3 regions of the Ruegeria sp. YKSD179 genome follow, and region 3 is predicted to be linked to each of the others. Evidence: riboswitches for the same ligand, from Rfam matches in the RefSeq annotation. Region 3 holds a riboswitch; each other region holds the start of a gene.
The links. Region 3 has a riboswitch for cobalamin ahead of AC2FNE_RS17520 (metal ABC transporter ATP-binding protein). Riboswitches for the same ligand answer to the same signal wherever they lie in the genome.
Positions count from the first base shown of each region.

Region 1: another riboswitch for cobalamin. It lies ahead of AC2FNE_RS17210 (hypothetical protein); the one in region 3 lies ahead of AC2FNE_RS17520 (metal ABC transporter ATP-binding protein).
Region 2: another riboswitch for cobalamin. It lies ahead of AC2FNE_RS09150 (DUF1636 family protein); the one in region 3 lies ahead of AC2FNE_RS17520 (metal ABC transporter ATP-binding protein).

Region 1 is NZ_JBXWRL010000039.1:40,065-50,381, forward strand. Features, by position in the region: gene AC2FNE_RS17170 (extracellular solute-binding protein) at 1-1,112, opposite strand, end outside; gene AC2FNE_RS17175 (c-type cytochrome) at 1,286-1,795, opposite strand; gene AC2FNE_RS17180 (prephenate dehydratase) at 1,915-2,748, shown strand; gene AC2FNE_RS17185 (SRPBCC family protein) at 2,888-3,355, opposite strand; gene nudC (NAD(+) diphosphatase) at 3,394-4,377, opposite strand; gene AC2FNE_RS17195 (bifunctional 2',3'-cyclic-nucleotide 2'-phosphodiesterase/3'-nucleotidase) at 4,606-6,441, shown strand; RNA gene ffs (signal recognition particle sRNA small type) at 6,481-6,579, shown strand; gene rsgA (ribosome small subunit-dependent GTPase A) at 6,756-7,784, shown strand; cobalamin riboswitch at 8,027-8,246, shown strand; gene AC2FNE_RS17210 (hypothetical protein) at 8,238-8,744, shown strand; gene AC2FNE_RS17215 (protein-tyrosine phosphatase family protein) at 8,747-9,250, opposite strand; gene AC2FNE_RS17220 (DNA polymerase III subunit gamma/tau) at 9,421-10,317, shown strand, end outside.
Region 2 is NZ_JBXWRL010000012.1:70,930-81,246, forward strand. Features, by position in the region: gene cobW (cobalamin biosynthesis protein CobW) at 1-943, opposite strand, end outside; gene AC2FNE_RS09150 (DUF1636 family protein) at 947-1,330, opposite strand; cobalamin riboswitch at 1,415-1,622, opposite strand; gene AC2FNE_RS09155 (NAD(P)-dependent oxidoreductase) at 1,770-2,729, shown strand; gene AC2FNE_RS09160 (class I SAM-dependent methyltransferase) at 2,885-4,495, shown strand; gene AC2FNE_RS09165 (hypothetical protein) at 4,533-4,733, shown strand; gene AC2FNE_RS09170 (hypothetical protein) at 5,274-5,774, shown strand; gene AC2FNE_RS09175 (hypothetical protein) at 5,867-6,457, shown strand; gene AC2FNE_RS09180 (hypothetical protein) at 6,464-6,961, shown strand; gene AC2FNE_RS09185 (hypothetical protein) at 8,858-9,502, shown strand; gene dusA (tRNA dihydrouridine(20/20a) synthase DusA) at 9,938-10,317, shown strand, end outside.
Region 3 is NZ_JBXWRL010000041.1:4,674-14,990, forward strand. Features, by position in the region: gene AC2FNE_RS17480 (acetate--CoA ligase family protein) at 1-44, shown strand, start outside; gene AC2FNE_RS17485 (carnitinyl-CoA dehydratase) at 48-827, shown strand; gene AC2FNE_RS17490 (hypothetical protein) at 902-1,036, opposite strand; gene AC2FNE_RS17495 (LysR substrate-binding domain-containing protein) at 1,253-2,158, shown strand; gene AC2FNE_RS17500 (aromatic ring-hydroxylating oxygenase subunit alpha) at 2,253-3,407, shown strand; gene AC2FNE_RS17505 (hypothetical protein) at 3,462-3,707, shown strand; gene AC2FNE_RS17510 (metal ABC transporter solute-binding protein, Zn/Mn family) at 3,829-4,728, opposite strand; gene AC2FNE_RS17515 (metal ABC transporter permease) at 4,725-5,627, opposite strand; gene AC2FNE_RS17520 (metal ABC transporter ATP-binding protein) at 5,620-6,378, opposite strand; cobalamin riboswitch at 6,726-6,935, opposite strand; gene AC2FNE_RS17525 (SLC13 family permease) at 7,175-9,031, shown strand; gene AC2FNE_RS17530 (type I secretion system permease/ATPase) at 9,422-10,317, shown strand, end outside.

The DNA.
Region 1 (10,317 bases), on a different contig from region 3:
GAATTCAGCCCAAACAAAAGAGACTCGTTTGTCCACTCAAAATTAAATGCCAAAGCCAAAGCCTCGCGGACGTTCTTGTCGGTAAATTGAGGTTTACCAAGATTGAACACAAACCCAGAAGGCGTCGGTGGGCTGCCGTCAGGAATTTCGTCTCGAACCACTGATCCTTCGTTCAGCTTCGGGAAATTATATCCGGTGGCCCAAAGTTTTGGGTCACTCTCGATGCGCATCGTGTATTCTCCGGCCTTGAAACCTTCGAAGGCAGCCGTTTGATCCGCGAAGTATTCTACCCGGATAATGTCAAAATTGTTTCGCCCGCGATTGAAAGGAACATCATTGCCCCAATAGTCGTCCCGTCGCTTGTAAACGATGCGTCGGTTAATGTCGTAACTATCCAGCTGGTAAGGCCCGGAGCCAACGGCAACCTCGAGCCGAGGTTCGTCCAACCTGCGAGATTCGTCAGCTTCGAACCAAGCTTTCGAGAAAACAGGAGTAGCACCCACCGTTTCGATCAGGCTTCGTCTTGTAACTTCTGGGTTAAATGTGAACTTGACGGTGTGATCGTCCAAAGCTTCGGCACCGGTGACCATCCGACCTACAGCCTGCGCGTAAGAAGGGAGGCCCTGTTCAATAAACAGTCTATGACTGTAAACAACATCTTCGGCGGTGACCGGTGTCCCGTCCCAGAATTTTGCCTCCGGGCGCATGTGAAAGATGACGTAGTTGCGCCCCTCATCATACTCCAGGCTTTCTGCAAGAACCCCATAGTACTGCCCTACGCTGTCGTCAGAACTTTCGATCAGACGATCGTATTGCAATGTCGTCAACGCACCAGAGCGGCCCTTGCGGGAATAGGGGTTGAGCGAATCGAACGTGCCCGAAGCCGCCAAAGACAACTCCCCGCCTTTGGGCGCATCTGGGTTAACATAGTTCAGATGAGTGTAATCCGCCGGGTAGTCCAGATTCCCGAAATAGGAATATCCGTGACTGCTTGTGACCTTGTCTTCTGACGCCAGCGCTGGGTCACCTGACAGAACGGTTGCAGACAAACCCAAAACCGCCACCCATGGCCGGAATTTTGAAACGCGCGTTGATGGCGAAAGGGAGATCATAGTGCTCATCCTCTGGTGTCTATCACGGTTTTTATGTCGTTCATGTTAGGTAAAAGTCCAACACTGCCTGTTGCAAGTTTAGACTGCGTGAACGCTTTGTGAAGATTTCATCAGACAAAAAAAGGCCGCTGCGGTTTGCGGCGGCCTTGAATCTTTGCGATGGAATAGCAGGATCAATTTCCGATGGTTTGCAAATATGCAATTAAATCGGCGCGTTCTTGAGGCTTTTTCAGGCCGGCAAAGCTCATCGAAGTACCCGAGATATAGCCGCTTGGACGTTCAAGGAACGCATCAAGCGCTTCGGGTGTCCAATTGCCGCCATGTGCCTGCATGGCCGCCGAATAGCCGGTAAAGCCCTTGGCCGACGCAACCGGCCGGTCAACGATAGCGTACAGGTATGGACCTGTGCCATTTGCGCCGTCTTCCAGCTTGTGACAAGCCGTGCATTTGCGGAACACACGGGCACCTTTCTCCGGGTCTGCAGCTGCTAAAAGCTCTTCGAACACAACCTCTTCACCATCAGCACTTTCACCGGCGCTTTCCGTCTCAATCACGTAAGCAGCCTCCGCGCTGTGGCCACCCACATGATACAGGATATCTCCGCCCCATTTGGCCAGAAGAAGCGCAAGGAAGGTTCCGAACAGGCCGGCTGCGGCCTTGGTAACTGTCATCGTGTCGAACATTGATCGCGAGTCCATTTCAGCTGTCTTCGGGGTGTCTAAGGCTTCCCCTCGCAAGAGGCAAGGTATAGACACCGCGACGAAACGCCCAATGTGGGAACTTGTTGCACGGAATCGATCAAATGACCAAACGCATCGCTTTTCAAGGGGAACCCGGCGCTTACAGCCACGAAGCCTGCCGCAATGCAAGGCCAGAAATGGATGCTTTACCCTGCCGAACTTTTGAAGATGTTATCGAATCGGTCCGTTCCGGCGAGGCGGATTTGGCGATGCTGCCGGTGGAGAATTCCACTTATGGCCGTGTTGCCGACATTCACCGACTGCTTCCTCATAGTGGGCTGCATATTATCGAAGAAGCCTTTGTTAGGGTTCATATCAACCTTTTGGGAGTGCCCGGCGCGACGTTAGAAGAAATTACCGAAGCTCACTCCCACTTAGTGTTGCTTCCACAATGCGAAGGTTTCCTTAAAGAACACGGTATTCGTGGCCGGGTCAGCCCTGACAATGCGCGCGCCGCCCGCGAGATCGCCGAACTGGGTGACAGGCATTCGGCCGCCCTGGCCAGCGAATTGGCTGGTGAGATTTATGGTCTGAATGTTTTGGCCCGGCACGTTGAAGACCGCGGCGACAACACTACCCGTTTTCTTGTTATGTCACCGCAAGCCGACACGACGCGACGCGGCGAACATGAAATGATCACGAGTTTCGTTTTCCAGGTGCGCAATATCCCCGCGGCTTTGTACAAGGCCATGGGCGGTTTCGCCACCAACGGCGTTAACATGACAAAGCTGGAAAGTTACATGATCGATGGATCTTTCACTGCGACGCAATTCTACGCGGATATTGTCGGCCACCCAGAAGACCGAAATGTACAACTTGCCCTCGACGAACTTGAACACTTCACAACGAATGTCGAAATTTTGGGCGTGTACCCTGCGGCCCGGCCAAGAGGCTAGAACATTTATACCAACGAATCTCGGACCCCCGCTAAGCGCTGCACCAGTCCTGTCTTACAGCTGAACGAAACTCCTTGAAGAACGATTTAACGATCAGCGTCACCGTAACACTGCGCACCCAAACCCACCTGTGGACGGGCTACATGCTGTGACGGTAACGTTCCTCCGCATCGCGGGCGAAGTCACTCAGTCGCGATTGAAACTGGCGCCGGGCACGTGACTGCCCTAGTTTAAGGGATTGCAACAACAAACGCGCCGTAAGGGTCTTGGCCGCTAGCGACATTGAGATTTTCAAGCGTGTGCGACCCTTGGAAAGTGCTAGAAGCTCGATCGAAGTTTCACCCTTCATTCCTTTGCTGTTGGCCCTAAATTTTATCGCAGAAGGCCGATCAAATTCAGTCATTTCAACCATGATCTGGCGAGGTTTGCTTCGCACTTTGACTACGGTCTCCCATTTGGCTCCAACGATTGCAGAGTGTTGCGCAGAAATTCGTCGCACGTCAGCGCCTCGCCGAACGGCCAAACGCTCGAATCTATCGAAATCCGACACAAAGGCGAATACCGCATCGATTGGAGCTTCGATGTCTTCCTGCGCTGAAAACTTCATTTTTGCCTTATTAGTCTTTGTTACGAACCAAGCTTTCGTCAATCCAGCGTGTCTGACAGCCAGTTTTGCAAAAGAAAGTGTGCAATCGCTCCTTTTCGGGCAGGCAGCAGCTTTGGATGCTCACCTGCGTAAGCCTGCATCATTTCTGTTCTGGTGACCCAAATGGCGTCTTCAATTTCGACCGGATCAATTTGAATGTCGCGCGACAGAGCCTGACCCGAACACCCCATCATAAGCGACGCCGGGAAAGGCCAAGGCTGGCTCGCCAAATACTGCACAGCGCCGACGGGAACTCCAGCTTCTTCCATCACTTCACGACGGACGGCGGCCTCTAGCGTTTCACCAGGTTCCACAAATCCGGCCAACAGAGAATACATCCCCTCCGGCCATCCGGGCGACCGTCCCATCAGCACAGAATTTCCATGGGTTATCAGCATGATCACCACGGGGTCGGTTCGCGGAAAATGCTGCGCCCCGCACGCAGGACAACTGCGCTGCCACCCTCCTTGCGAGATTTCGCTGCCCGCGCCACAACGGGCGCAGAAGCGATGCGTTTCGTGCCACCCCACGACCGCCTTTGCGGAGGCGGCCAATTCCGCATCCCGCGGTGACAGCCTTGTCATGATTCGACGCAGCTCAGCAAAAACATGGCCTGTTGGCAAATCTGGATGCTGCTGTTCACTTCCATCTACAAATGCGCCGACACCGGAAATGTCCAACCCTTCTGCGTCCCAACCTGAAATGTCCATTGCAAAATGCGGCACATCTTGATCGCCAAGACCCAGAAAAACAGGTTGTTCAACCGCGCCGCCAGGCCCCTGTGTTATTATGTCATGATGCATTGGGACCGATGCAAGTGAATCCAACCCCTCTCCCTGCACAAGAACCTTACCGCGCCAAATCAAATGACATTTAGCGGCCCCACCAGACTTTACCTTGGCCAGCATTTTCGCGTCACCTCGAATATGCGCCGCGCGGTCCAAACCCGAACCGCCGAATGTTACCTGTTCCGCGCGTTTCACTATTTTGCTCCCTCAAGTCCGAACCAAGGGCTGCCACGTCTTGCCCTCTGGTGCAACGGGCGTTCATCGGGCAAAATGCAAATGTCGCGTTTGAAAAACCGCACAATCGCCGCGGAAGTCGCAATCGTCCCGAACATTATGAACAAACAAATATTTTGACCGCAAGAAGCTCATAACTTGATCACCAAACCAAAAGTGCCGGTAGGCCAGCGCAAAGACGACCGCGCCATGATTCGGATTCTGGCCACCTCCGATATCCATATGAACGTGACTGGCTACGACTATTACGCTGATTGCACGGACACACGGATCGAACTCACCCGAACCGCAACCTTGATCCGCGAAGCACGGCAACAAGCCGTTCAGAATGACGCCCTTGTTTTGATGTTTGACAACGGCGATTCCCTACAGGGCACACCCTACGGTCAGTGGGCAGCCCAAACCATTCGGCACACCCATCCACTACCACAAGCGTTTGCTGCATTGGGTTATGATGCCGTAGGCTTGGGCAATCATGACTTCGGGTTCGGAGTCGCATTTCTCGAACAAATCGCTGAAAAGGCCACGTATCCGATTTTGTGTTCGAATATGCGGTACAAGGCCCTGAAAAGCCCTTGGCATCCTTATGCAATCCTTCCTCGCTCGGTTGTTTTAAACGGCAATAACGAACCGATTTGCATCGGCGTTTTATCAGTGTTGCCACCGCAAACACTCCAATGGGAAGCCCACAAACTTAAAGGTAAGGCCGAGGTTGAGGATATTGTCACTTCTGCCCATCACACTGCCGCAAATTTGAAGCAATTGGGGTGCGATTTGGTTGTGGCCCTGGCCCATACCGGATTAGGAGCCGATACTTTTGAAAACGGTCAGGAAAACGCCGCAATACCTTTGGCGGAAATAGACGCCATTGATGCGATCATAGCAGGGCACACGCACCTGACACTGCCGGGTCCTGGGCACGCGGGGTTAAAACACGTCGACCACGCAAGAGGTCTTGTACACGACAAACCCGTCGTTATGCCCGGATGGGCAGGATCACATTTGGGGATCATTGACCTATCCCTGAAACGGGATCAGAACAAAAAATGGCGGGTCGAAAATAGCCAGGCCGAACTAAGATCAATCCAATCGGACGTTGACGGATCCACAGTGGCGGAGGACGCAGAAATCTCGGCTTTTTTCGCGGCCGGCCATGTAGAGACCAGGGCACAGTCTGCCGAGCCGGTTGGACGAATTACGAAACCCCTGCACAGCTATTTCTCTTATTGTGGGTCCGACAGGAGCCTGAGTCTTTTGGCCGAGGCACAGGCCGCAGCTGTGAAGCCGTTTCTAGCCAACACGCAATTTGCGGATATTCCGGTACTCTCAGCGGTCGCACCAGCCAAATTCGGTGGCAGGGCAGGACCGCGATACTACACCGATGTGCCTGCCGGTGAAATTTCGATGCGCCATGTTGCGGACATTCACGTTTTTCCAAACGAACTTCGCGCCGTCCTTGCAAACGGGGCACAGATTCTGGACTGGCTTGAAATGTCTGCAGGCTTGTTCAGTCAGCTATCAAAAGACGGCCCCCATCTTTTGACTAATCCACATTGGACGGGTCATAACTTTGACATCCTTTACGGAGCGACCTGGCAAATCGACCTCTCAAAACCTGCCCGTTTTAACTGTGACGGTAGCCTGGTAGACGCTGCTAATTCACGCATTCTCGACGCAAGCTTCAATGGCACGCCAATCACGGAGGATCAGATTTTTGTCGTCGTTTTAAACAACTATCGGGCAAATGCTGGTGGCGACTTTCCAGTTGCGAAAAACCAGCGACTGATTTCTTTGCCATCGCTTCGCATTCAGGATGCACTGCGTGATTATCTGGCCGGGAATTTGCAGCCAACCCTTTTGGCCGAAACAGTAAAACCGTTCTCTTTTGCCCCTATGGGCAGCAGAACTGCAATCCTCAAAACCGGGCCTAATGCGCGGAATTACATTGATGAACTTGCAGAGTACCGACCGATTGATTTGGGACTTGATGACGAAGGCTTTATGCAAGTCCAACTCACGCTGTGATGGGTTGCCATTTTATGTCCTGACACTTATATCACACGGTGAGAGGTTGGCGCGGGCGAGCGCCTCGCCAACCTGGTCAGGTCCGGAAGGAAGCAGCCACAACGAGCCCCGCTTGGGTCGATGTCCAGCCTCTCACTCTCGAACGTGTATCGCGCGTAAATTCTATCAGCGGCAGGAGGGCCTTTATGATTGTAGCAATGACCCTTCGGGCTGATGGTTTCTGAGAACACACAAACTGATCATTGCCTGAACACACGACCTGAGGATGCGCGTTCGCCATCCCTTGGCCTTTTGACCTGAAAACAGGCAGAACAATGGTTTTTTCACTTTCGGACCTTGGATGGTCCTCTCATTTTGCCGCACAACACGCGGTTGATGCCTCACTGAATCCATATCGTATTTCAGCGGTTCATCGAGATCGCCTTATAGGCCTATCGCCTGAGGGCGAGGTGCCTTTAACGACCCCAAATCAGTCGACCGGAGATTTTGCTGTCGGCGACTGGGTACTGGCCGATGAACATGGTCGCATTCAGCGTTTGTTGGAACGTCGCAGCCTGCTTCAAAGACGTGCAGCTGGTACAAATGCCAAGTCACAGTTAATTGCAGCAAATGTCGACGTCTTGTTCATCGTCAGCTCTTGCAACGCTGATTTCAACCTGCCTCGGCTCGAACGATATCTGGCGCTGGCACATCAGGCGGGATGTTATCCTGTGATTGTCTTAACCAAGGCCGATACCTGCAAGGACGTAGCAGACTATAGTTCGCGTGCTGAAAGCCTGGCTCCATTCATAACTGTCTTGAGTGTAAATGCGCTGGATGCGGCTGATATCCAACATCTTCTGTCATGGTGCCCAACGGGTCAGACTGGCGCTCTGGTCGGGTCCTCGGGCGTTGGAAAGACGACGCTGGCAAACGGGATGACCGGTCAGTCCAACACAACGGCTGGTATCCGCGAAGATGATGCGCGAGGACGGCACACAACGACCTCGCGCGCCCTTATCAAGATGCGAAACGGCGGATGGCTTATCGATACACCTGGAATGCGGGCATTGCGGTTGCTCAATGCCGAAGAGGGTGTAGATGAAGTGTTTTCGGAGGTTATCGACCTCGCGAGAGCGTGCCGATTTTCTGATTGCCAACATTTGTCAGAACCCGGTTGCGCCATTCAGGCAGCTATCACCGCGGGAGAATTGGATGCCGCACGGCTTGATCGTTGGCGCAAGTTGCGACGTGAGGAATTGCACAATTCAGAATCCGTCGCGCAAGCCCGCGCTCGAGACAAGGCATTCGGCAAAATGGTAAGGTCCGTTATGCTGGACAAGAAGGCACAAAAGCGGATTTAAAATTTGGGCGCCGCGCAACCGGCGCCCAATATTCATGCCGGTATCATCCGGGGACAAACAGCTGCATTTCCATATGCAACGACCACTAGGTGTTCGACCTATCGTAATCCGAAGTCTAAAGGTTCCAACTGAGTGAACCGATAAAACCCTATGTTTGGATTTACCTTGCGTTTTTCTCCCTGAGTTTGAGCCTTAAGCTCACACTCCAGAATACAGCAAGCTTGACTTGGGTGTGGTTTGGCCATTAGCCGTTGGCTGATGGTTTCCCTGCCCTCGATTGAGGACGGGATTAAAAGGGAACACGGTGCGACCTTCCTGGGATACCGGAATGGTTCAAGTCCGAGACTGCCCCCGCAACTGTAAGCGGAAAGCGATGCCGAAATACCACTGGCCAACAGGCTGGGAAGGTCGGCAAAGCGACGACCCGCAAGTCAGGAGACCTGCCATCAAAAAATGAAACCGAAACTCGGGCGGGGCGTCCGGTTGGGGTCAGACCGTGATACGCGGGTCTTCCCGAACAAAGCCCATCGTCCAATGTGCGGAGGGCACATCATGATCTGGAACACGAAAACACATCGATTTACGGCCACGATTTGCCATCGCACGGGCACCGCGTGCCCTGCGATGGCACGCACGGGCCGTGAGCTGGCTAAATCCATCTTAGCCTCGGGACGGAGTGCAACGCGCGATATCGAAATCGAAGGCAGCGTTGAACTGGCGTATTGCAAAAACGGATGCACCGCAAAGTTTCGTGCACGGGTGGACGAAGTGCGCCTTTATTGCGGAGTGGAAACTGACACCCAAATGGATCTGTTAGATACCTTTGCCGAGCTAATGTTTGGGACAGATTTTGGTATCCTGCCATCTAGTGCGACATACAATCCCCCATGCGCCATGCTCCAGGCGCTAACGATATCTGAAATAGATGTGGCTGAACCAGATTACTGTGCGATCCTCTAGGGCTATTGCGCCGCGAAAACGACAGCCGGCGCTGTCGCCCAATGCATTTGGTCATCAGTCTCAACCGCACAGGGGCGAAGGGCCCTTAATCGCGTCAGCGCCGTATCGGGATTTTCGCCGCATTCGACCATTAATCGGAGTACGACCATTCCCGAACGACCGCACCCGCCGCGGCAATGAACCAAGACGCGACCACCGCCGGAGAGCGCTTGCCGCGCTGATGCGCTGGCAACACCCCAGCGTTTGCGGATTTCCGCCGATGGTGCCCCAAAATCCTCGACCGGAAGGTGAACCCAACGGCTGGCGCGGCTTTGTACGTCGCGTCCAAAGTCGCGAGCGCCGTCCATGATCATCTCAACTTCAGTCGCCATCGAGATCACAAGACCCGGACGCCAGCCGGAAATCATCTCAAGATCACCGGAATAATCACCATTCCGCCCAGGCATTGAGGTTAGCGCAAGTGTGCCACCGCCCACTTGCAACGCATGAATCACCATTTGAGACATCTTGCCGTTCCCCCCGAAACGTTACCCAGTAAGTCTTACGCGTGACATCAGACTCGGTGATTTTAACTCTGCCAGCGCAGTTTCCAAAACAAAATCCTGCTTACCCGCTGTGGACGCGGACGACAGGGGCCTCTACGCTGCGGTCTGAATACGAATCCGCGAAAGCAGACATGACCGACACGCCCAGCCCCGCCTATCAGGTTCTCGCCCGAAAATATCGTCCCGAAACCTTTGCCGATCTGGTGGGGCAGGACGCTATGGTTCGGACGCTAAAGAACGCGTTTGCAGCAGACAGGATCGCGCAGGCTTTTATCATGACCGGTATTCGAGGCACCGGTAAGACGACAACAGCCAGAATAATAGCCAAGGGCATGAACTGTATCGGCCCTGACGGCGAAGGCGGACCAACGACTGAACCATGCGGTCAATGCGAACATTGCATAGCGATAATGGAAGGCCGCCATGTTGACGTCATGGAGATGGATGCCGCCAGCCGCACGGGTGTGAACGATATCCGAGAAATCATCGACAGCGTACGTTACCGCGCAGCGAGCGCGCGCTATAAGATTTATATAATCGACGAAGTTCACATGCTGTCGACCAGCGCTTTTAACGCGCTGCTCAAGACTCTGGAAGAACCGCCCGAGCATGTGAAATTCATCTTTGCCACGACGGAAATCCGAAAGGTCCCGGTGACCGTCCTGTCGCGATGCCAACGGTTTGACCTACGTCGGATCGAGCCCGAGGATATGATCGCACTTCTCCGCCGGATCGCGGCGGCGGAAGACACTAAAATCGCAGATGACGCACTGGCGCTGATTACCCGCGCAGCCGAAGGATCAGCCCGCGATGCGACCTCTTTGCTGGATCAGGCAATTTCGCACGGTGCCGGCGAAACCACCGCAGACCAGGTTCGTGCCATGCTGGGCTTGGCTGACAGGGGTCGCGTGTTGGACCTGATGGATATGATCTTGCGGGGCGACGCCGCAGGTGCGTTAACGGAATTGAGCGCACAGTATGCTGAGGGCGCAGATCCATTGGCGGTACTGCGTGATTTAGCCGAAATA
Region 2 (10,317 bases), on a different contig from region 3:
ACGGGCGGTCAAATTGGTGACGCACGCGCGATCCGACTGCCTGAACCAACAAACGCATAGGTTTGCCGGTGACGGCCGCATAACCTTTGACGCGAAGGATATTCAACTCATTGGCCAGATGTTCTATCCTTGCGACCAGATCTGCTGGATCGCTCTGTTCAGGAAGATCGACGATAATGCTTTCAAAATCATCGTGTTCGTGATCATCGTGACCGTCATGATGCGATGGACGGGCATCCATATCATCTTCGGCTGCGGCTTCGAGACCAAGGACCACGCGCACATCTACTGCACCTTCGGCAACCTCGACAACAGGCAGGGAGCGCGGGGCTTCGGCTGCGATGATCGCGCGCGCCTTGGCTACGCCTTCGGGACCGGCCAGATCAGGTTTGGTTAGCAGGATAATGTCGGCGCACGAAATCTGATCCTCAAACACCTCGGACAGTGGCGTTTCATGGTCAATCGAGTCGTCTGCCATGCGCTGGGCATCCACGGCTTCGACATTTGGCGCAAACCGACCTGCAGCAACTGCTTCGGCATCCGCCAATGCAATTACCCCGTCAACGGTAATTTTTGACCGGATATCCGGCCAGTCAAACGCCTTTAGCAATGGCTTGGGCAATGCCAGCCCTGAGGTTTCAATCAGGATATGATCGGGGCGCGGCTCGAGCGCCATCAGCGCTTCGATAGTCGGGATGAAGTCGTCGGCCACAGTGCAGCAAATACAGCCATTGGCCAGTTCCATAATGTTTTCGGCTGGACAATCCGGAATGGCGCATGATTTCAGAATGTCACCGTCGACACCCACATCGCCAAACTCGTTCACCACAACAGCCAGACGCTTACCCTGAGGGTTCTGCATCAGATGGCGGACCAGTGTGGTCTTGCCTGAACCCAAAAAGCCAGTGATCACAGTAACGGGAAGTTTTTCTAGGTTGCTCATTTGTCAGGCTCCAATCGGTGGAATGCGGGCCGCACAGTTTTTGCGGAAATGTTCAGGACGTTCACGCCATTTGACCAAGCCGTCACCTGTGGCGAGGTACTTGGTGGCGCCATCGACAATCGTCTCAATATGATCAATTTCGTTCAGGTTCTCATAGACAAAGGTCCAACGTGTCGGTCCACCACGCAGGACGATGGAACACCCCTGATTACAATTTGAAAGGCACTCGACCGCCTTTAGTGTTACGCCAGAAGGCAAGTCGGCCTGCTTTAAAGCCCGATGGAGCACTGTTCCGGGGCGTTGGGTGTCATCCTCGATGGGAAGCCCGCGCCGACAAGTCGTGCAAACCAGCAGTTCGACTGGTGCGGTTTCTGTCACTTCTCTCATCCCCCTTCTGCGGTACGTGGGGGACGGGGTCTCATGCGGGCCACGCTGTTCGCAATGGTCCCGACACCGGAACACCCCGTCCGGTCTGGATTTCGGGCGCTGGCAGGTCTCCCGGCTTACGGATGTCAGAGGAGGCCTCTGGCAGGTGTCCCGCCTTCCCGGCCATTCGGGCCAGTGGCATTGGGCACCCTCTCCGGTCACGGTCGCGGGGGCGGCTGCGTTTGACGGTTTAACCCGCTGACGCATTCCCTTTTCATCTGCTGTTGCAGACACCAACGGATCGGACATGCGGCACCTGCAGGCGCCTTGTCAAGCGAGTCGCTTCACTGGATTGCATTGGGGGGTTAAAAACGACCTGCCAGCGTCGGTGGGCGGCACGACGTGCGCCACTGTCTCGTGCTGGCATGTCCGCAAGAGTGCGAGCATGGAGTGACGCTTTATGAAAGTTGGTTTCATCGGTCTTGGAAATGTGGGCGGAAAACTCTCGGGGTCGCTGCTGCGCAACGGCATCGATCTGACCGTGCATGACCTGAATTCGGATCTTGTCAGCGACTTCGTTGCCAAAGGAGCCAAGGCTGCAAAAGATCCGGCACAGATGATGCGTGATTGCGACGCAGTGATTACTTGCTTGCCGTCACCTGCAGCATCAGACGCGGTAATGCAAATGATGTTGCCTGAGGTCGGAAACGGTAAAATTTGGATGGAGATGTCCACAACCGACGAGGCCGAGGTCAAACGGCTTGGGGCCCAGGTTATCGACCGAGGAGGATCTGCCGTCGACTGTCCGGTTTCTGGCGGATGCCACCGAGCAGCCACGGGTAACATTTCTATCTTTGCAGGTTGCGACCGAGGTACGTTCGATCTGATTTTGCCCTTCCTAACGACAATGGGTAGACGTGTGCTGCACACTGGAGAGCTGGGGTCGGCCTCTGTATTGAAAGTTCTTACCAACTACCTCGCTACGGCGAACCTGATAACATGCGCCGAGGCATTGGTTACTGCGAAAGCTGCTGGGATGGACCTGAACACGACCTATGAGGCAATCAAGATTTCGTCGGGCACATCTTTTGTTCATGAAACCGAAAGTCAGGTCATTTTGAACGGTTCCCGTGATATCTCGTTCACGATGGATTTGGTTAAAAAAGACATTGGCCTGTTTCAGGACGTTGCCGATCGCGCGGGCGTTCCGCTTGAGATAAACCCGCTGATGATAAAAATTTTCGAAGACGGCATAGCGCGTTACGGCGACAGGGAATTATCACCCAATATCATACGGCGACTGGAGGAAGCGACTGGATTGGACATCCGAGCACCCGGTTTTCCCGCCGAGATGGAAGACGATGAACCAGAAGAGCCGGGTTATGAGGTGATCCCAGCCAACCGAGGAGCAGCTGGGTAACCAACCTCGAGCGATCTTAAGCAAGGTCGGGGGCATGGGCCAATTCGGATCACCGCGCTAATTCCGCCAACCACCATCCAGATTGGACAAAAACCAAGCTGTAATTTAAACACAAAATCAATAATCCGTGGGTGGTACAGGCAAGAGAGCAAAGAATGACGGATGAAACATTTCTCATCGTGACAACGATGAAGAATGAAGGGCCTTTCATGATCGATTGGGTGGCATACAACCGATCGATAGGCTTTGATGATATTCTGATCTTTACGAACGACTGCGACGATGGAACTGATGCGATTGCCGAGCGGATGCAGGAATTGGGTTGGGTCCATCACGAACGTAATCCGGTCGGTCCCAAGGAGAAACCGCAGACTGTTGCTTTTTCAAAGGCCAGAAGTCACTCCAGTTATCTTGCTTCGGATTGGATTCTAAGTCTGGACGTCGACGAATATATCAATGTTCGCGTGCCCGGAGGCGACATTCGCAGTTTTGTCGCGGCTAGCGGCGATGCAGATGCGATCTCGATGTGCTGGCGCATGTTTGGTCAAGGCGGTCAAAACGACTTTGTAAATCGCCCGGTGCCCGAGACTTTTTTCCGCGCGGCACCTGAAGACAAATACCCGCATCAAAGGGCGAAAGGCTTTAAAACGCTTTTCCGAAATAATGGGAAGTTCAATAGGTTTCGCGCCCATCGCCCGCGGATCGACGCGAAACACGCGATTGATCCCGACGCTCCTTATCAAGGTGTTCTTTGGCGCGACTCCGGTGGCAATCTCTTTCCTGCTGATCAGGTCAAGTGGCGCGCATGGCGTGGCTTCAGCCACGATTATGCACGTATTCATCACTATGCAGTTCGCAGTACCGATAGCTTTCTGGTTAAGCGTGATCGTGGCCGCACAAACCACATAAGCCAAGACCAGGGTTTGGAATACTGGAAAATGATGAACCACAACCATGTGGAGGACCGTTCTATCCTTGGCCATATGCCAAAAATGCACAAAATACGCGCGGAAATCATGAACGATGCCCGACTGGCTGAATTACATGATGATACTTGCGCTTGGCATTTGTCTAAGGCCAAGAATCTCAGGGCCCGGTCGGATTGGGCTGATTTTGTTAATGTTTTGCAAAACACTGAGGTGGAAGCCAAGCCCGTGGCGAATCCGGTAACCGCGACCGTGCGACGGGGCAAGCGCGCCAAACAGCGAGAGCGAAAAGATGGTCTTCGACGCGAACTGTTGGAGCTTATGCCAAAAGGCAAACTGAGCATCGAGATAGGCGTTTGGAAGGGCGAGTTTTCGCAGATTTTGCTGGAAGGTCTGCGGCCGTCCAAGTTGTTCCTCATCGATCCTTGGGGTGTTCAGGAAGACCCTGAAGATGGTGTTTCGCTGGCTGGCGCACGCAGCAAGAAGGACATGGATCGAATTTATGAGTCTGTGAAGAACAAATATAAGGATGAGATCGCGCGCGGCAAAATTGCTGTTATTCGGGATTTTTCTGTCCCTGCGATGGACCAGTTCAAAGATGGCAGCATCGGCTTCGCCTACGTAGATGGGGATCACTCCTACGAAGGTGTAAAGGCGGACCTAAAAGCAATTCTGCCTAAGATGCAGACTGGGGGTGTCATCATGTTGGATGACTACCACCGTAAAGGATGGTGGAAAGATGGGGTTATGCGCGCCTTTCACGAGTTTTTGGGCGAAAACGCCGCAAATTTACGCATCAAAGCGATAAAGGGTGCGCAGGTTGCCGTTCAGAAGATCTGAATTTTGATCGACCTGACTTACGATCGGAATTGTTCGGATGCAGCTTCGTTTGGTCGCAGAAGACTTGTCCTGCCAGATTGCGATCCATACGCCGAATGCCGTCATGGTCGCCGGCTTTGCAAAAAAATCCACTGTTGTTTCCGCCTCAACCGGGCTGTTACGCGTTAATCGGATTTCTGGTGGCGTGACATCCAACGAATTAAGCTTCGAGATTCAGTGTGACCTCATAATGAACTAGATGGTGGCCAACACGGTGGGTGTTTCTTGGCCGGACTCGTTCGCGCCGTTTGAGATCGCTCAAGCATGTTTCAACCAGTCGCGTCCTTCGCGAGAAAAAATTTACACACGATCCAAAACAGCGCGCCCCAGACCGTGCAAGAGCGGGCCTGCTCCAAATTACCTTTTGGCAGCCTGGCGAGTCCCCGTATCTGGTGTGGTCAAAATTAACGTTTTCAGGCGTCGCTGTCCCGAAAGATCCGATTTGGTCCGAGGCTCAATTTTCGCCTTTTTTGGAGTTTTCGGCTAGATTCTGCCAAGGAATTTTTCACAAAATCAACTCTGTACTAGGTTAGTTTTGTTTCTGTACCCATTGTTTTTTGTGAAAAATTGATTTCTGTTGCGCATTTGCGGGGCTATTCGACGCGATATCTTCACTTCGGCTTTAGAATTCTCGATCGAGGGTGTATGGTGTAGGGGTTAGAAATTTTGTTCAATAAACTAGATTTGAATAATATCGTAAATTTGCTGCTGGGCATATCGGGGGGTAGGAGAACCAGTAATGAGCGCTACCGAGACGTCAAAATCATTACCAAAATGGCAAATTGCTCTCAACGTTGCTGCGGTGGTTGGGGGACTTGCTGGTGCAGTTACCATTTTCTCCATCTTTATGGATAGAATGGATCGAAGTGCAGAACGGTTGGAAGAAATAGCTCAGTCAAATTACTCTTTGGCTGTGGAAGATGGCTCGCTAATTTTAACTTCGACGGATAGGTCAAGACTGCCAAGCCACGTCATCGTGACACCAATTTTTGACACGCCGGTTTCCGAGTTGGGCAATTCGGAGGGGGTGGCTAACGAGCCGTACACTGATTTGAGTCCCGATCCAGCTTCGCCAGATGGCGTCATTAAGATCGTCATTCCGGGGATAGTTGAGGAATCTTGTAAATACAATTTGGCGAACGAAGATATATGCAAAAAGAATTATCCAATTTCAGAGTTCAAGGTGGAGACCTTTTTCGGGGATTACGCGGTCGAACCCGACTATGTTCCCAACTCCTAATAGCTTTCTTTACGGTTCCTTCAATCGCATTGGGTCAAGCCTGCCCATCAGGGTCGCCAAGCGCCATTGAAGATGCCGAACAAAGAGAGGATGTGGTCGTTTCTGTTTCAAGCGGCACCGTTGATCGTTTGCGCAATTGGGCAATCTTCAGCGGAAAAGTTTCGGAGTCAGATATACATCTCGAAACGTACAAAGACATTGGCGATGCTTTGGACGGCAAAAATGGGGCGACAGCCAAGTTTCACATGTTCGGCGATGACCGGTGTACGATGGATTTCTTTAGAAGCGACGGCGCTGGTGCTTCAAGCCGGATGATGGTCAGACCCTTTGACCTTGGAAATGGCCGAGGTTGCGAACTTTTCAAAAAGCGCATGTCGGCGATCTTGGCGACTTTTCTTGGCCACTGCGAGAAACAAGCCGCGCGGCGGGAATTCATGAGGGCAAGGCTGGCGAAGGAACACGTCGTATTGGCCGAAATGCTGGGTCAACACTCCAGTTCGTCCACTAAAAATCCTTATGCAACGCTGCACAAAAGGTACGTAGAGTTTCTGGATCGTGAGCACCCAGATTACGTCTTTCGCCCAGATTCAAAAATTCCTTCTGCCACTTTGGGACAACTCATAACAGGCGGTGACAAACTTAACTCAGATAGAAATGGTTCTTTCGAAGTCGCAATGGTTTGAGGTTCTGTGCTTTATGACGATCAAGCCAATGATTTCACGCTGACTGTTGATGTTGACGGGGGCAAGTCATTAGGGCGAGTCGAGCAAAAAATTTCTAAACGACTTGGGGAGCGGGTGTTGCTGGGCGGAACGGTTGCCGTATCCGGCGACGCCCCAACGGAAACCGTTGTTTCGGTGCATCCCTCTGAGCTCGATGTTGAAATCGGTGAGGGTAAGAAAGACAACGTTATTGCCCGTAATGTGTACATAATGATGGGTTTTGCCGAACCTGATACCGTAACAGCCGAAGATTTAAAGAAAAGTGGAAGGAAATTGCGCTGGTTCAACGATGGTGATGAATCCAGTACAGATGTCCAGGACCTTGAAGAGCTCGACTTACTTTCACTGTTTTCCCACAATTCCAAGCGCGACCAGTTCATGCTCAAATATGATATGGGCTTTGATGACCTTACCCCGGAACTTAAGGGATTACTTTATCCTGAAGTTCCGGAAAGCGAATACTAAGCAAGTACTTTGTCGTGCAAATCGAATTCCGAATAGTCCGACGTTTGAGGGGCCAGGTTTGGTACTGTGACAGCCAAGAAGTAGCTGCCGCTGGGGTTTCGCTGTGAATGAAACACACGTTCCCTCCCCTCGGCGCATAAGCTATTGATCGAACCGTTGCTCAACCCTTGAGGCAAGGGTATTTTAGACGTGTAGACTATTTCTTTTTCTAAACTCCCCCAAAAGATTAAGTCTGATCGTCGTTCGCCTAAAGTTATAAGCAAGACAAAAACGGCATCACCGGCATTTATTATATCGATCAGCTTGTAATTCCAAAGGGCCTTCGGAGGCATTTCCGCTTGCGCGGGTTCTTCATACACGATACGCTTGGCCCCACCTCCAAAAACGTAAATACCGGCACACTGACTACCGTCTTCTGTCGAGTTTACGGGCAATAAAATCTGCCCGTAAGAGTTGATACGATAGGTCCATTGTAGCTCTGTATCTCTTCACCGTTGCTCAGCCAAAAGGTTTGCCATAAGTCCTGAAAAAACTAATTTTCCGGCCAAACAGTGGAGAGCATTGTCCAGACACCCTGGAGTATCCTAGTCCAGCTACGACGCGCGAAGTGCAAAATATGGGCCTTCACAAAAAAGGTCGTGAAGGGGCAGTAGATCAAGGGGCACAAGGCCCAATGCAAGTACAGTTTCAGGTTCGAAAACACCAGCACACGCGCCGGGATTGCCAAAATACCAAGCGCGGCCGGTTTCACTTGAGACATTGAACATCAGATTTCCATCCGAGCCGATACGCGGACTTGATGAAGTCCAGTTTGACGGCTGGTTCCCAGAAAGCAATTCCCCAAAATATGCACGATAGGTGAGTTTGAAACGCCCATCGGTTGAAACAAATTTGCCGCTTTCCGATTCCTGCTGGAGAAAGTTTTTTCGTTCCGCGATCGCGCGAAAGACAAGTTGACCGATATCGTTTTTTCAGGCTCGTTGAAGAATTGCAGCCTTTTGCCGTCTAATCCTTCCACTACATCTCCGGAAAAAGCGACCGGAGTGATTTTGACTTTAACATTTGCGGATGCGGGCGCCAGGCATACAAAAGTATGCAAATGCAACTGCTTTCGCCATTACAACGGCGCTAAAGAAATTGCAAAAAAAAAAGAATTTATCATTTTTGGACCCAGTTAGAGTTTACTTCCCAAGACGCATACCGGCGTGGCCAGATCGTGATAACTAAATTTTTTCAATCACAGGTTGCAGGTATGAAGATAAACTTTGATTTTCAGAATATGTTTATCCGTCAGGACGAATGGAGTAACAAGATTTCCCGAGATTACTTGCTGCGGATCACTTTCGCCGTAAAAAATTCGAAATCTTCCCATGTTTGACCTGAATTGCGTCCAATCGCTGGGTAAAGCCAATTCGATCAGATGGAATTGCAGGACTGGCAAAACTTATTTGCAGTTATGACTGCTCGACATCTTTTGTAGGCTTGTTTCAGAGTGAGTTTTCAGGATTGATGGGGCCACAAAAACCCATAGAGCTGCGATATGAGGCTAAATAAGTGGCCGCTTATGTATTCCTATCGATTTGCACACCTAGATTGCAGATCGGCATCCTGTCGAATTGGAAGCCGCGAGATTGGTAGGCTCAGTACAAGGATCGTTGGGAACAATTCCGTATGGCCGCGTCGGAACTGCGACCGAGTTGTCTAAGGCTCCAACTCTGTCGTGACTTTTTGCCGAAAATATGGCGGTAAAAAGGCCCCGGGGAAACGCATGGGAACAATTGTCCTGCACCCTTGGGTTTAACTTCAATCGTATAAACAATCTAAAATAGTTTCTTGCCACAGCGGCGTTGGGCTACGATAGTTTGATCATTGATTGATCAAAAGTTGAGTGATTTTATGGATATACCTGATTGGATGGCCGGTGTTGCTGCGGTGGCTATGGTAATTATTTCTGCTTTGGCCCTGTATTTGAAACACGGGAGAAGACCCCCGCGAGGAACATTAGGCGGTGGTGGAGACGGCGGGAACGCTTCCGTCGGACGAGACGGTACCGCTGTTGGAGGGAACGGAGGTCGAAGTGGTGGCAGCGGTCACGGAGGCAAAGGCGGTAATGCTTTCGTGACCGGATCCGGAACATCAGTCGGTGGAGACGGTGGTGATGCTGGTGTCCCGTGGCGACCTGCACTTGGTGCTAGCTCTCCTTTGGGGCGACTTGGAATGGACAGTTCGTCATATGCTTTGTTGCCCAAGGACGAACTTGGTTTGATCTCAGCTGGCCGTGGCGGAGTAGGGGGCTGCCAATACTCCGAAGTGAAAACAAACAACGGAACCATGTCGTTAATCCAGTTAACGCGCCTGGTTCAACTTTGGTCCCCTGACACCATCGATATTGTGGATCATAAAACCCCAAAAGATGGTCAGGAGTTCTGGGACATCTTACGCCAAGTGGATGTTGATTTGGCAGAAAGAGCTGAAAAGCATGTTATGTCCAGTAAGGATGCAAAAGCTAAAGGTCTACCGCCGCCGAACCCATATGAATGATGGGTTTCGGTTCAGACTGACAACCGCATTGCACCAATCGCCTTGCCTGCTTAGGACGATTGGTGCTTGTTTGGCGTTCGGCTTAATCAGTTTGTTGAGCTTTTTTGTCGACGCCGAGCCGTCATACTTGCCCACGGTCTCTTTGAACCAGGTATGGTGTTGAAGAGACAACAATGATCCAAGGTTCAACAATGCCGCAAGTTGTGGCGGCGTCCCGTGCATTTCAAACGGGAAGGCAGTGCCAGCATGACGCTGGGAATGACATCAATGGACTTTGATCTGTAGGACATTTTACTTAATAGAAACAAACGCTGATCCCGCGTTCTCGCTTACGGATGGTCCGCCAAGTTGCAGCTTTTGGTGTTGCGATGCGGCATTTGTTGTACCAATAGACCAGAGCAGACAACGATCGGCTGTAAACAGGCAGTTGTTAAAATGAACAGAAAAGACGAAAATTCAGATATTATAAATAATTATGGTGATTTTCGCCTTTCGGTCGCTCCTATGATGGACTGGACAGACCGTCACTGTCGTTACTTTCATCGTCTGCTTAGCTCACGGACTTTGCTTTATACCGAAATGGTTACGGCTCCGGCGCTGGTGCGCGGAGGAGCGTTGCATTTGCTCGACCATAGCACCCAAGAACATCCAGTTGCACTGCAATTGGGGGGATCCGATCCGCAGGAGCTTGCTCAGGCCGCGATACTTGGGGAGCAAGCCGGTTATGACGAGGTCAACCTGAACTGTGGTTGCCCGTCCGACAGGGTTCAATCCGGCACTTTTGGCGCCGTTTTGATGAGAGAGCCCGGTCGCGT
Region 3 (10,317 bases):
CTGAAAAGGCCGTAGCAGTAGATGCCCTTATTCGAAAGGCCTGACAAATGAACCCGATCAAAACCAGACGTGACGGAGCTATCCTCGAAGTTACTCTGGACCGTCCCAAGGCCAACGCTATCGACCTAGCCACCAGTCGGATTATGGGTCAGATTTTTGCCAAATTCAGAGATGATCCCGAACTTCGCGTGGCAATCCTAACCGCGACCGGCGAAAAGTTTTTTTGCCCTGGCTGGGATCTGAAAGCAGCGGCCGAAGGGGATGCGGTGGACGGCGATTACGGTGTCGGGGGTTTTGGCGGCCTGCAAGAACTGCGTGATTTGAACAAACCGGTTATCGCTGCGGTTAACGGCATCGCATGCGGAGGTGGACTGGAGTTAGCCCTGTCAACAGACATGATCCTTGCTGCTGAACACGCAACCTTTGCCCTGCCGGAAATCCGTTCCGGAACTGTTGCGGACGCAGCCAGCGTCAAACTGCCAAAGCGCATCCCCTACCATATTGCGATGGAACTGTTGCTTACCGGCCGTTGGTTTGACGCAGAAGAAGCTCACCGTTGGGGGTTGGTCAACGAAATCCTGCCTGCAGATCAACTTATGGACCGAGCCTGGGAATTGGCGCGGCTGATTGCTTCAGGGCCACCGCTTGTGTTTGCGGCGATCAAAGAAATTGTGAGAGAATCCGAAGATGCCAAGTTTCAGGACATGATGAACCGTATCACCAAACGGAAACTGACAAGCGTCGATGTTTTATATGCCAGCGAAGACCAATTAGAGGGTGCCAGAGCCTTTGCTGAAAAACGTGAACCGGTTTGGAAAGGAAAATAGACCCACCAGTAGACTTTTGACGACGTTGTTGGCGGCACCCAAATCGGCAGCGCCTATTTTAATGGCCGTTCGTGCTAGGCATCCTGTGCAGCGACGTAACCATGACCGCCCCTGTACTGCGCGTTGGCGAGCGCGATCGCCGGACCCTTTTTTGAGATCGTTAAAACGGCCCCTGCAACAGCCGAGGTAATTGAAAAGCCCATGGTCATGATCAGTCCAAGTAAACAGGCAAACGGATCGAACAGATTTCAATCCGGCCAGAAACGCGTTTTTCAACGCATTTGCGACTATACGCATTGAAACATCTTCACTTAAGCGCGGTAAAGTTGGGTGAAATAACAATCATATCTGGATTTTAGCGTTAAAAAAATTAAACTCAGGAGAACTAGTTCAACACCACTCCAATCAGTTGCCACACCTGAGCCATGTCGCGCCGCCACTATAATTTCCCCCCGCTTTCCACCTTGTCTGTTTTTGAAGCCGCCGCCCGGCACTTGAGTTTCAAAAACGCAGCAGTTGAACTTCTGGTGACGCCGGGGGCAGTCAGTCACCAGATCAAGGCGTTAGAAGGAGAGTTGAAGACCAACCTGTTCGAGCGGCGGCATCGTGGCGTTGATCTGACTGAAGACGGCAAGGCTTTGTATGAAGCTGTATCAACCTCTTTTGGCCGTATCTCTAAAACTCTTGAAGCAATCCGCAATCGCCGTTCCAGCGAAAAGGTAACAGTCGGGTCCACCACGGCAGTGGCGGCACTGTGGTTATCATCTTCCATCATAAGGTTCTGGCGGGATACTCCTGATCTGAACATTAACCAAATTACTCAGGACCGACCGTTCAAGGATCGGCCAGATATCGATTTTTTTATTCGTTACGGACGCGATTTTGACCCTCAACTGTCTCACACAGCGCTCTACCGAGACACGCTGGTACCGGTCGGCAGCCCTGAGCTGGCAGATAACCTGAAGGACGCAAACCTTGAAACTTTGGCCCGCCAGCGCCTTATACATCTGGATTCCGAAGATCGGACTTGGACGACTTGGATGGATTGGTTCCGACAACTCGGCTCATCTGAGCAAATACCTGTAGAAACAAGCGTCAACAGCTACTCTGTCGCGCTGCAATTGGCGCGTAAGGGCGTTGGATTGGCGCTGGGTTGGAAGCGTTTGATCGCCCCGATGCTCGAATCCGGTAAACTTGTGCCAATTGGGACAAATGAACTTGATGCGCCGGAACAGTTTTATCTGGTGGGACGACCCGATGAAGATTTATCGGGAAATGCCCGCAAGTTGAAATCTTGGATCATCGAAGAATTCAGAAAGGACAAGATTTAGGTCAGATCAACTCTCGATGAGATTTTCTAATATTGAGAAAACATCTGGTGATCGGTCAATATGGTGCAGCGCAATTTTTCCGCAGGAGAGGTCGATGAACAAGCACAGCGTACTTTCTTCGGTATTTTCCGATGTGAATACCGCCAATGGATTGCCGAACGAGCATTATATCGATCCAGTTGTTTTCGCTGAAGAGAAACGTTCTGTTTTGTTTGCTAATTGGTCAGGAATCGGATTTGGCAAAGACGTTCCGGAAGTGGGGGATGCCAGACCGATAGACTTCCTTGGTATGCCTCTTTTGGTTGTGCGTGACCGTGATGGAGAAATTGGGGTTTTCCAGAACACCTGCCGGCATCGCGGTATGATACTGGTTGACGAACCTAAGAAAATCAGCGGCGCAATTCGCTGCCCTTATCATAGTTGGTGTTACGACCTGAAAGGCAAACTGCGCGCTACACCCCACGTCGGCGGTCCGGGCCAGAACAAACACGATGATGTGGACCCAAGTGATTTAGGCCTTATCCGTGTTAGATCATATGTTTGGCGGGACGTAATCTTTGTAAACATCGACGGACAGGCGCCAGAGTTTGAACAGGCACACGGCCACCTGATGGCCCGGTGGGCGGAATTTGAGCAACCGATTTTCCATGGCGGTGCGCTCTCCTCCTTCAAATTGGAAGTCAAAACGAACTGGAAGCTCGCAGTGGAGAATTTCTGTGAAAGCTACCACCTGCCATGGGTTCATCCTGGCCTCAATAGTTATTCCCGGTTGGAGGATCATTACAATATCGAGGAACGCGATCTTTACTCCGGTCAAGGGACAATTGTCTATCGTCAGTTAACTGATGATGTCGGTTCCAAGATGCCTGATTTTCAGGGACTTGGTGAAAAATGGGATCAAGGAGCGGAGTATATCGCGGTTTACCCCAACGTCCTGTTAGGTGTTCAACGTGACCACAGCTTTGCTATTGTTCTGGAGCCCGTCGATCAGGAACACACCGTAGAGCATATTGAGCTTTACTACGCAGCTGGCGAACAGGAGACGCCTGAGTTTGATGAGCTGCGTTCGTTGAATGCTCAGCTGTGGAAAACAGTGTTCGAAGAAGACATATTCGTGGTGGAAGGTATGCAGAAAGGTCGCCATGGGACACTGTTTGACGGTGGCCGTTTTTCACCAGTCATGGACGGACCAACACATAACTTTCATCACTGGGTTGCGTCCCAAGTTGAAAAAGGTAGGTCCTCCTAACTTGATTTGCAGAAGACACGTCTTGATAGCAAACCGCTCGCTACGGGTAAAATTATGGAAATTGATCTATTGGATCGCGCTTTACTGGAAGCACATGCAAGACGCGACACCACGGAATTGATACGTCTTTACTCATTGGCGGCCGAGGAGTGTGAGGCAAAGCAGGATATAGGAGCAGCTTGTTTTTTTCTAACACAAGCCTTTGTATTCGCGTTGGAATCTGGCGCTGAGGAAGCCTTTGAATTGAACCAAAAACTAGCAGACCGAGGTCGCGTTCACCGTTTCACTTCATCAACGTGACAGAAAATTTCCCAACCAAAACATCGCCTTGGCTCTGGGACCAAAGCGAATAACTTATTGATGATTGACCAACAGATTCCTGTCACAGCGCGGGTGGCACCATCAAGGTCTAAGAATTCCCCTAGGTGGCAGGTTCGCGCGCCAATGAATCCAGAAGTATTCCCAAGTTATGTTGAAACATTGCAAGATAACTTGTGGCCGGGCCACCACGTTCAGAAAGCGCATCGGAAAACAGTCGTCCGCCAATCGCAATTCCAGTTTCCTCTGAAATCTGCCGCACCAATACAGGGCTGGTGATGTTTTCTACAAACAACGCAGCAGCGCCTTCTGCCTTCAACTGATCGATCAGTGTGGCAAGTTCTTTGGCCGATGGTTCCGCTTCGGTATCGATGCCCACAGGTGCGAGGAAAGTCAGACCGTATGCATCTGCAAGATAGCCGAACGCGTCGTGCGCCGTCACAACCGTTCGACGATTTTCAGGAAGGTTGGCCAATTTCGATTTCGTTTCGGTATCCAACGCCGTTAGCTTAGCGATGTAAGCGTCAGCATTGGCGCCAATCTCATCGGTGTGCTCTGGCAATGCCTTTTGCACAGCTGCCGCAACGTTGGTCACGTAGATTACACCGTTGGAAAGCGAGTTCCACGCGTGAGGGTCGGTTTCACCGTCAACTTTAATCGGAGTTATACCATCTGTGGCGACGTGAACGGACGCTTCGGTACCAGATTCTGAGATCAGTGTGTCAGACCATGTCTCAAATCCCAAGCCGTTGACAAAGATGATGTCTGCCTCGGCCACGGCGCGAGCGTCAGCAACTGAAGGCTGATAAACATGTGCGTCGGCGTCGGGACCTACGATTGTTGTGACAGTGGCTAGATCGCCCACCACCTGTTCGACCATGTCACCAAGTATAGAGAAACTGGCAACTATCTTAATGTCGTCTTCATCAGCGGGCACCGGCCATGCGACCAATGCGAAGCAAGCCGAGACTACGCCGGCATAAAGGGACTTAGTAAGAGTCATCTTGCTCTCTCTTCGTGTTGAATTTGCGCCAGAGGAACTTCTTTGGAAACTGCCGATTTGCGCATTTGTCTCCCAAAACCGAGTGGACCAAATACGGCTGACACCAAGAAAAAACAGCCTGAAACCAGGACTATTGCCGGGCCTGACGGGGTTTCCGGAAACAAATAGGACAATGTCAGCCCGATCCAGCAACTGGACAGGGCGAAAACAAATCCCAGAACCAGTTGCCCTGTGATTGTGTTGGCCCAATAACGGGCTGCTGTAGCAGGCAGAATCATCAGGCCAACGGCCATTAATGTACCCAGAGTTTTGAATGCTGCCAGCAGGTTCAGGACCAAAAGCAACATGAACCCCTGCTCGGTCAACCAAGGTCGCCGTGTCCGCGCCTCAAAGAAAACAGGATCACATGTGCTTACGATAAGCGGGCGCAAAAGAATGGCGAAGGAAATCAAAGTCACGGTCGCCACTCCGCCGACGAGTATCAAAGATGCATCGTCGATACCCAGAATTGAACCAAAGAGAAAACTTTTTAAAGGAACAGCAGAACCGGCCGCGGACAATATGAAAATTCCGACCGCCAGTGCGATAAGGTAAAGTGAGGCAAGACTAGCGTCGCTGCGTAGTATCGTTCTGCGTGCCAAAAAAGCTGTCAAAATAGCAACGCCAACACCTGCGATTAGACCGCCGATCAGCAGTGACATAACTGAAAGGCCAGTTGTCACGAAACCAATTACAATTCCCGGAGTGATTGCATGAGCCATCGCTTCGCCAGCAAGCGACAGGCGCCGCAGTACAAGAAATGCACCAACCGGGGCAACCGATGCGGATAGAACCGTTGTCGCAACAAATGCACGACGCATAAAGGTGAAGCTCCACATCTCAGTCAAAAGATCAAGCATTCGCGGGCTCCACTATCGAAGGCGCACTACGGAACATCCAAGATGCCTGACTTTCCGAGAGATAGCCCTGAGCGACTAAACGGTCAGGCGTAAGTACATCGTTTACTGTGCCGTGTGTTGCCTCTTGCCTACCCAGCAGCAGCGCGTGGCTACAATGGTCCAGCACAGATGAGAGATCGTGAACGACCAATACCACAGCGCGCCCTTCTTCTTGCCATCGACGGATTATCCAAAGCAAATGAGCCTCGGTGCTTTGGTCGACCGCTGCAAATGGTTCGTCCAACAGTATCAGCGGCGCGTCCTGCATGATCACACGCGCGAACAGGGTTCGCTGAAGCTGGCCTCCGGATAGCATGTGCAGAGGTCGATCCGCGATGTCGAGTACACCGACCTCGTCCAGCGCAGTTTCCACCCGAACCCGGGACGCGTTGTTCAACCCTGAGCGAAGGCCAAATCCGCGCCAAGATCCCATTGCCGCAAGATCGCGAACACGCAAGGGAAACCGCCGATCGAATTCCGTCATCTGCGCCAAATAACCGATTTCACGCGGTTTACCCATGGGCCACTTAAGGTTTCCAGACAGTGGTTCCATCAAACCAAGTAGCATTTTGACAAAGGTACTTTTACCCGATCCGTTGGAACCCAGAACAGCCAGCGTCGTGCCACATTCGATATCCATTGATAGACGGCGAAACAGAGTCAGATCGCGGTAGCCGAGCGAAAGATTTCGGAGTTGCAGGACTGTAGACATCAAAGCACCGCGAAAATCGCGGACCAAAGCATGGCCGAAAATAACAACGCGCCTATGATCAAGTTCACAACGCTGAATTCGGTGAGGCAGCGGCTCTTGGCCCCGTCAGATTTAAGTTCTTTCACGCGCCGCATTAGTCATTGAACCATTCTGAAAAGGTAGACCGAAATGCGCCTTTCGACGAGGACATAGAAAGTAACCGCTCGGTCTCGCGTGTTCTAAAAAGTGGGTTTGAAATGCAAGCACGCTTTTCAGCTGTCGATTGGACAGGTGAAACAAATTCAGCTCTTTGGACGGCATTAACCGCTGTGAACATCTTAGCCCCCCTCTGGGTCACCCCGCCCAGGTTGATTCCACTTATGATGGCAGGTCTCCTGACTTACGGGTCATCGCTTTCCCGATCCTTCCCAGGCCAAGCCCAGTGGACGATCTCGGGTTGCTCACCGCCTACAGTTGCGGGGGCAGTCTCGGATTTGGACACATAAGCGGGCCCGCACCGTGTTCCCTTTTATCCCAAACCGACAAATGCGGTCGGGAACCATCCGGGCGACAGAACACGAATTGGTTTGATTCGCCAAGGCCTAAAGTTTCTTCGAATGGCCACGTTAAAGATTTCGATCGGTTTACCCCGTAAATCTGTCATTTTTATACTGTGGGCGATCTGAAACTTTTTCCAGATTTTTGCTTTTTTGTGAAAGGTAATGACAAAATGACAGCTAGTGCCTTAACTTTCTTCTAACCCTCCAAATTCGTTATCCGGGTGGTTTTAGTGGAACAATTGACGTTTTCTTTTGAAATGGGGGTGGTATGTGCTCTGCTGGCCTTCACCGTTTTCCTGTTTGTTTCGGAAGTAGTACGAATTGACCTCTCCGCTATATTGGTCCTCGTTCTGATCGGCCTCCTTAGCTATGCGCCCGGGTTGGAGAATCTTGCAAACGTTCCGCACCTTTTTGATGGGTTTGCATCAAACGCCGTGATCTCAATTATCGCAGTCATGATTGTGGGCGCTGGATTAGACAAGACAGGTATTATGAACCGGGTCGCGTCTGTCATATTGAAATACGGCGGCACGTCTGAAAGCCGGGTTCTGCCGATCGTGTCCGGCACTGTAGGGGTCATTTCGTCATTTATGCAGAACGTTGGTGCCGCGGCGTTGTTCCTGCCGGTGGTCAGCCGCATCTCGTCCAGATCCGGCATCGCTTTGTCCCGCTTGCTAATGCCCATGGGATTCTGCGCAATATTGGGTGGCACCATGACAATGGTGGGTTCTTCGCCGCTTATCCTGTTGAACGACTTGATCCTTACCGCAAACGAAGGATTGCCGGACGATCAGAAAATGCAACCGTTTGGCTTGTTTTCAGTGACGCCGGTCGGTGCCGTACTGATCCTGACGGGAATTTTTTATTTTATGCTGTTGGGCCGCTGGGTTTTACCTGACGATACCGGCTCGGATAATACTGGAACAGGACAAGGCACACAGGAATACTTACAACGTGTGTATGGTCTGAAAGCAGACGTTTTCGAAGTCATCGTTCCAGCAAACAGTCCTTTGGTTGGCCAAATCCTTGCTGACATAAACCACGAAAACCATCTTTACATCATTTCGACTTTTTACCGTGGTAAAACATCTATGGTGCAAGTTCTGACTGCTGAGATAGCCGCGCCTTGCAGGTTAGCGATTATTGGCCGCCGATGGGTAGTTGAAGAATTCGCCCGTAAATTCGGGTTGAAAGTCCTTCCAGAGCTGGATGTATTTGTCGAAGAATTTGCACCCACAAATGCAGGTATTGCCGAAGTGGTGATAACGCCTGACAGCAAACTGATCGGGAAGTGTCCTCGCGAACTGTTGTTCAGGAAGACTTATGGCATGTCGCTACTTGCGATACATCGGGGGGAGGAGACGCTTAGCCACGTAGAAACCGATACGCACGAATCCACTCAAATCGGCCTTGAGAAATTTCATGCCGGCGACATGTTGGTTGCCCATACCCGATGGGACAACCTGACGCGAATAACTCGGGATCCGGATTTTGTTGTCGTGACATCCGACTTTCCGCAGGACGAGTTGCGACCGCAGAAGGTTGGTTGGGCTCTTGCTTTCTTTGTCATTTCACTTTCGTTGATATTGTTTACCGACGTTCGTCTATCGCTGTGCCTTTTGACGGGCGCGGCCGGAATGATGCTGACAAAGGTCTTGAGTGTTGACGAAGCCTATCGCGCAGTTGGTTGGAACACGGTTTTCCTGCTCGCCTGCCTGATACCACTTGGGCAGGCGGTTCAAAATACAGGGACTGCCGCTTGGATAGCTCAGCAGATCATGATCTTGTTGGATGGGTGGCCGATATGGTCGCTTCAGGCAGGTGTCGCTATATTGGCCACTGCATTTTCACTTGTGATGTCAAATGTAGGAGCAACAGTATTGCTCGTTCCCTTGGCGGTCTCAATCGCCATGGCTGCAGGTGCTAATCCAGCGCTCTTTGCATTGACCGTAGCGATTTCAACTTCAAACAGCTTCATTATCCCGACCCACCAGGTTAATGCTCTGATTATGGGACCGGCAGGTTATAAGGTCATGGACTTCGTTCGGTCAGGCGGAGTAATGACGATTTTGTTTCTTGTGGTATCGCTTTTGATGCTCAATCTGCTGTTCTAAGGCTGTCAGCGAGAAAGACAGAACTTTCAAAGTTAATTCAAACCAATCGCGAACGCCTTGGGCTATAGCCGAGATGCGGCATCGGGATTGTCTTGTCTATTTCCTCATCGGTAACGCAAATTAGGTGTCGCATTCGACTGTTGAAATAAGCGAAGTGGCTTCAATCAGGTTAAGGGCATGCAGACAGTTCGGCATGATCTTGCTTGTGGCAGCACGCAAATTCCGCCTAAACTCAACGTTAAGATTGAAACGCCCGTTGTTCAAAAATCAACGTGTGGATATATAGCGGGCAAACAGCGGGCAGCCGTCCGGTTTTCGTTACCCGTTTGGCTTTTAACGCATTTACCGATGTACAACTGAGGGCGTCAGCTCGTGAAATCGAAGAACCGAATGTCTGCTCCTTCTCTGAACGAGCTGCGCAAGGCGCGCAATCAGGGGATGGCTTTCCTTTCCCTGGCCTTTTTGTTCAGCGTTTTTGTGAACCTTTTGATGCTGACGGGTCCGTTGTTCATGCTGCAGGTCTATGATCGCGTTCTGGGATCCCGCTCGGTTGAAACCTTGGCGGCTTTGTTCCTGTTGGTCGCTCTGCTTTACGGGTTGATGGCGATGCTGGACTTTGCCCGGGGACGTATCGTGGCACGTTTCGGCGCCCGCTTTCAATCTTCTTTGGATGAAAGGGTTTTCGAGGCGACCATGCGGCGTGCATTATACCCGCAAGCCCGGTCGGCTCCTGCCACTGCGTTGCGTGACTTGGAATCAATCCGCGCTTTGTGCGCTTCGCCCGTTTTGCTTGCCGTGATGGACATACCTTGGACGCCGATCTTTATTGCGGCAATTTTTCTGTTTCATCCTTTGCTTGGATGGCTAGCGGTTGGGGGCGGCACACTGTTGGTCGTCATCGCCTTACTTAACCAGATGCTGACCCATCGCAAAGTTGCGGAAGCTCAGGCCGCATCGGCCCGCGCGAACTCATTTTCCGAACATGCCCGACAAGCAGCCGAAGTAGTTCGATCGCAAGGAATGCAAGCGGATGTGTCGAACCGTTGGTTGAAACAACGAACAGAAGCATTGTCGCAAACGATTTCGGCAAGTGATTGGACCGGCAGCTTTTCGTCGCTCACCAAATCGCTTCGACTTTTCTTACAATCGGCAATGTTGGCTCTGGGTGCCCTTCTCGTGCTGAGAAATGAAATGACAGCGGGCGCGATGATCGCAGGTACGATCCTATTGGGCCGAGCACTTGCCCCAATCGAAATGGCAGTTGGTCAGTGGTCTATGATTGAAAG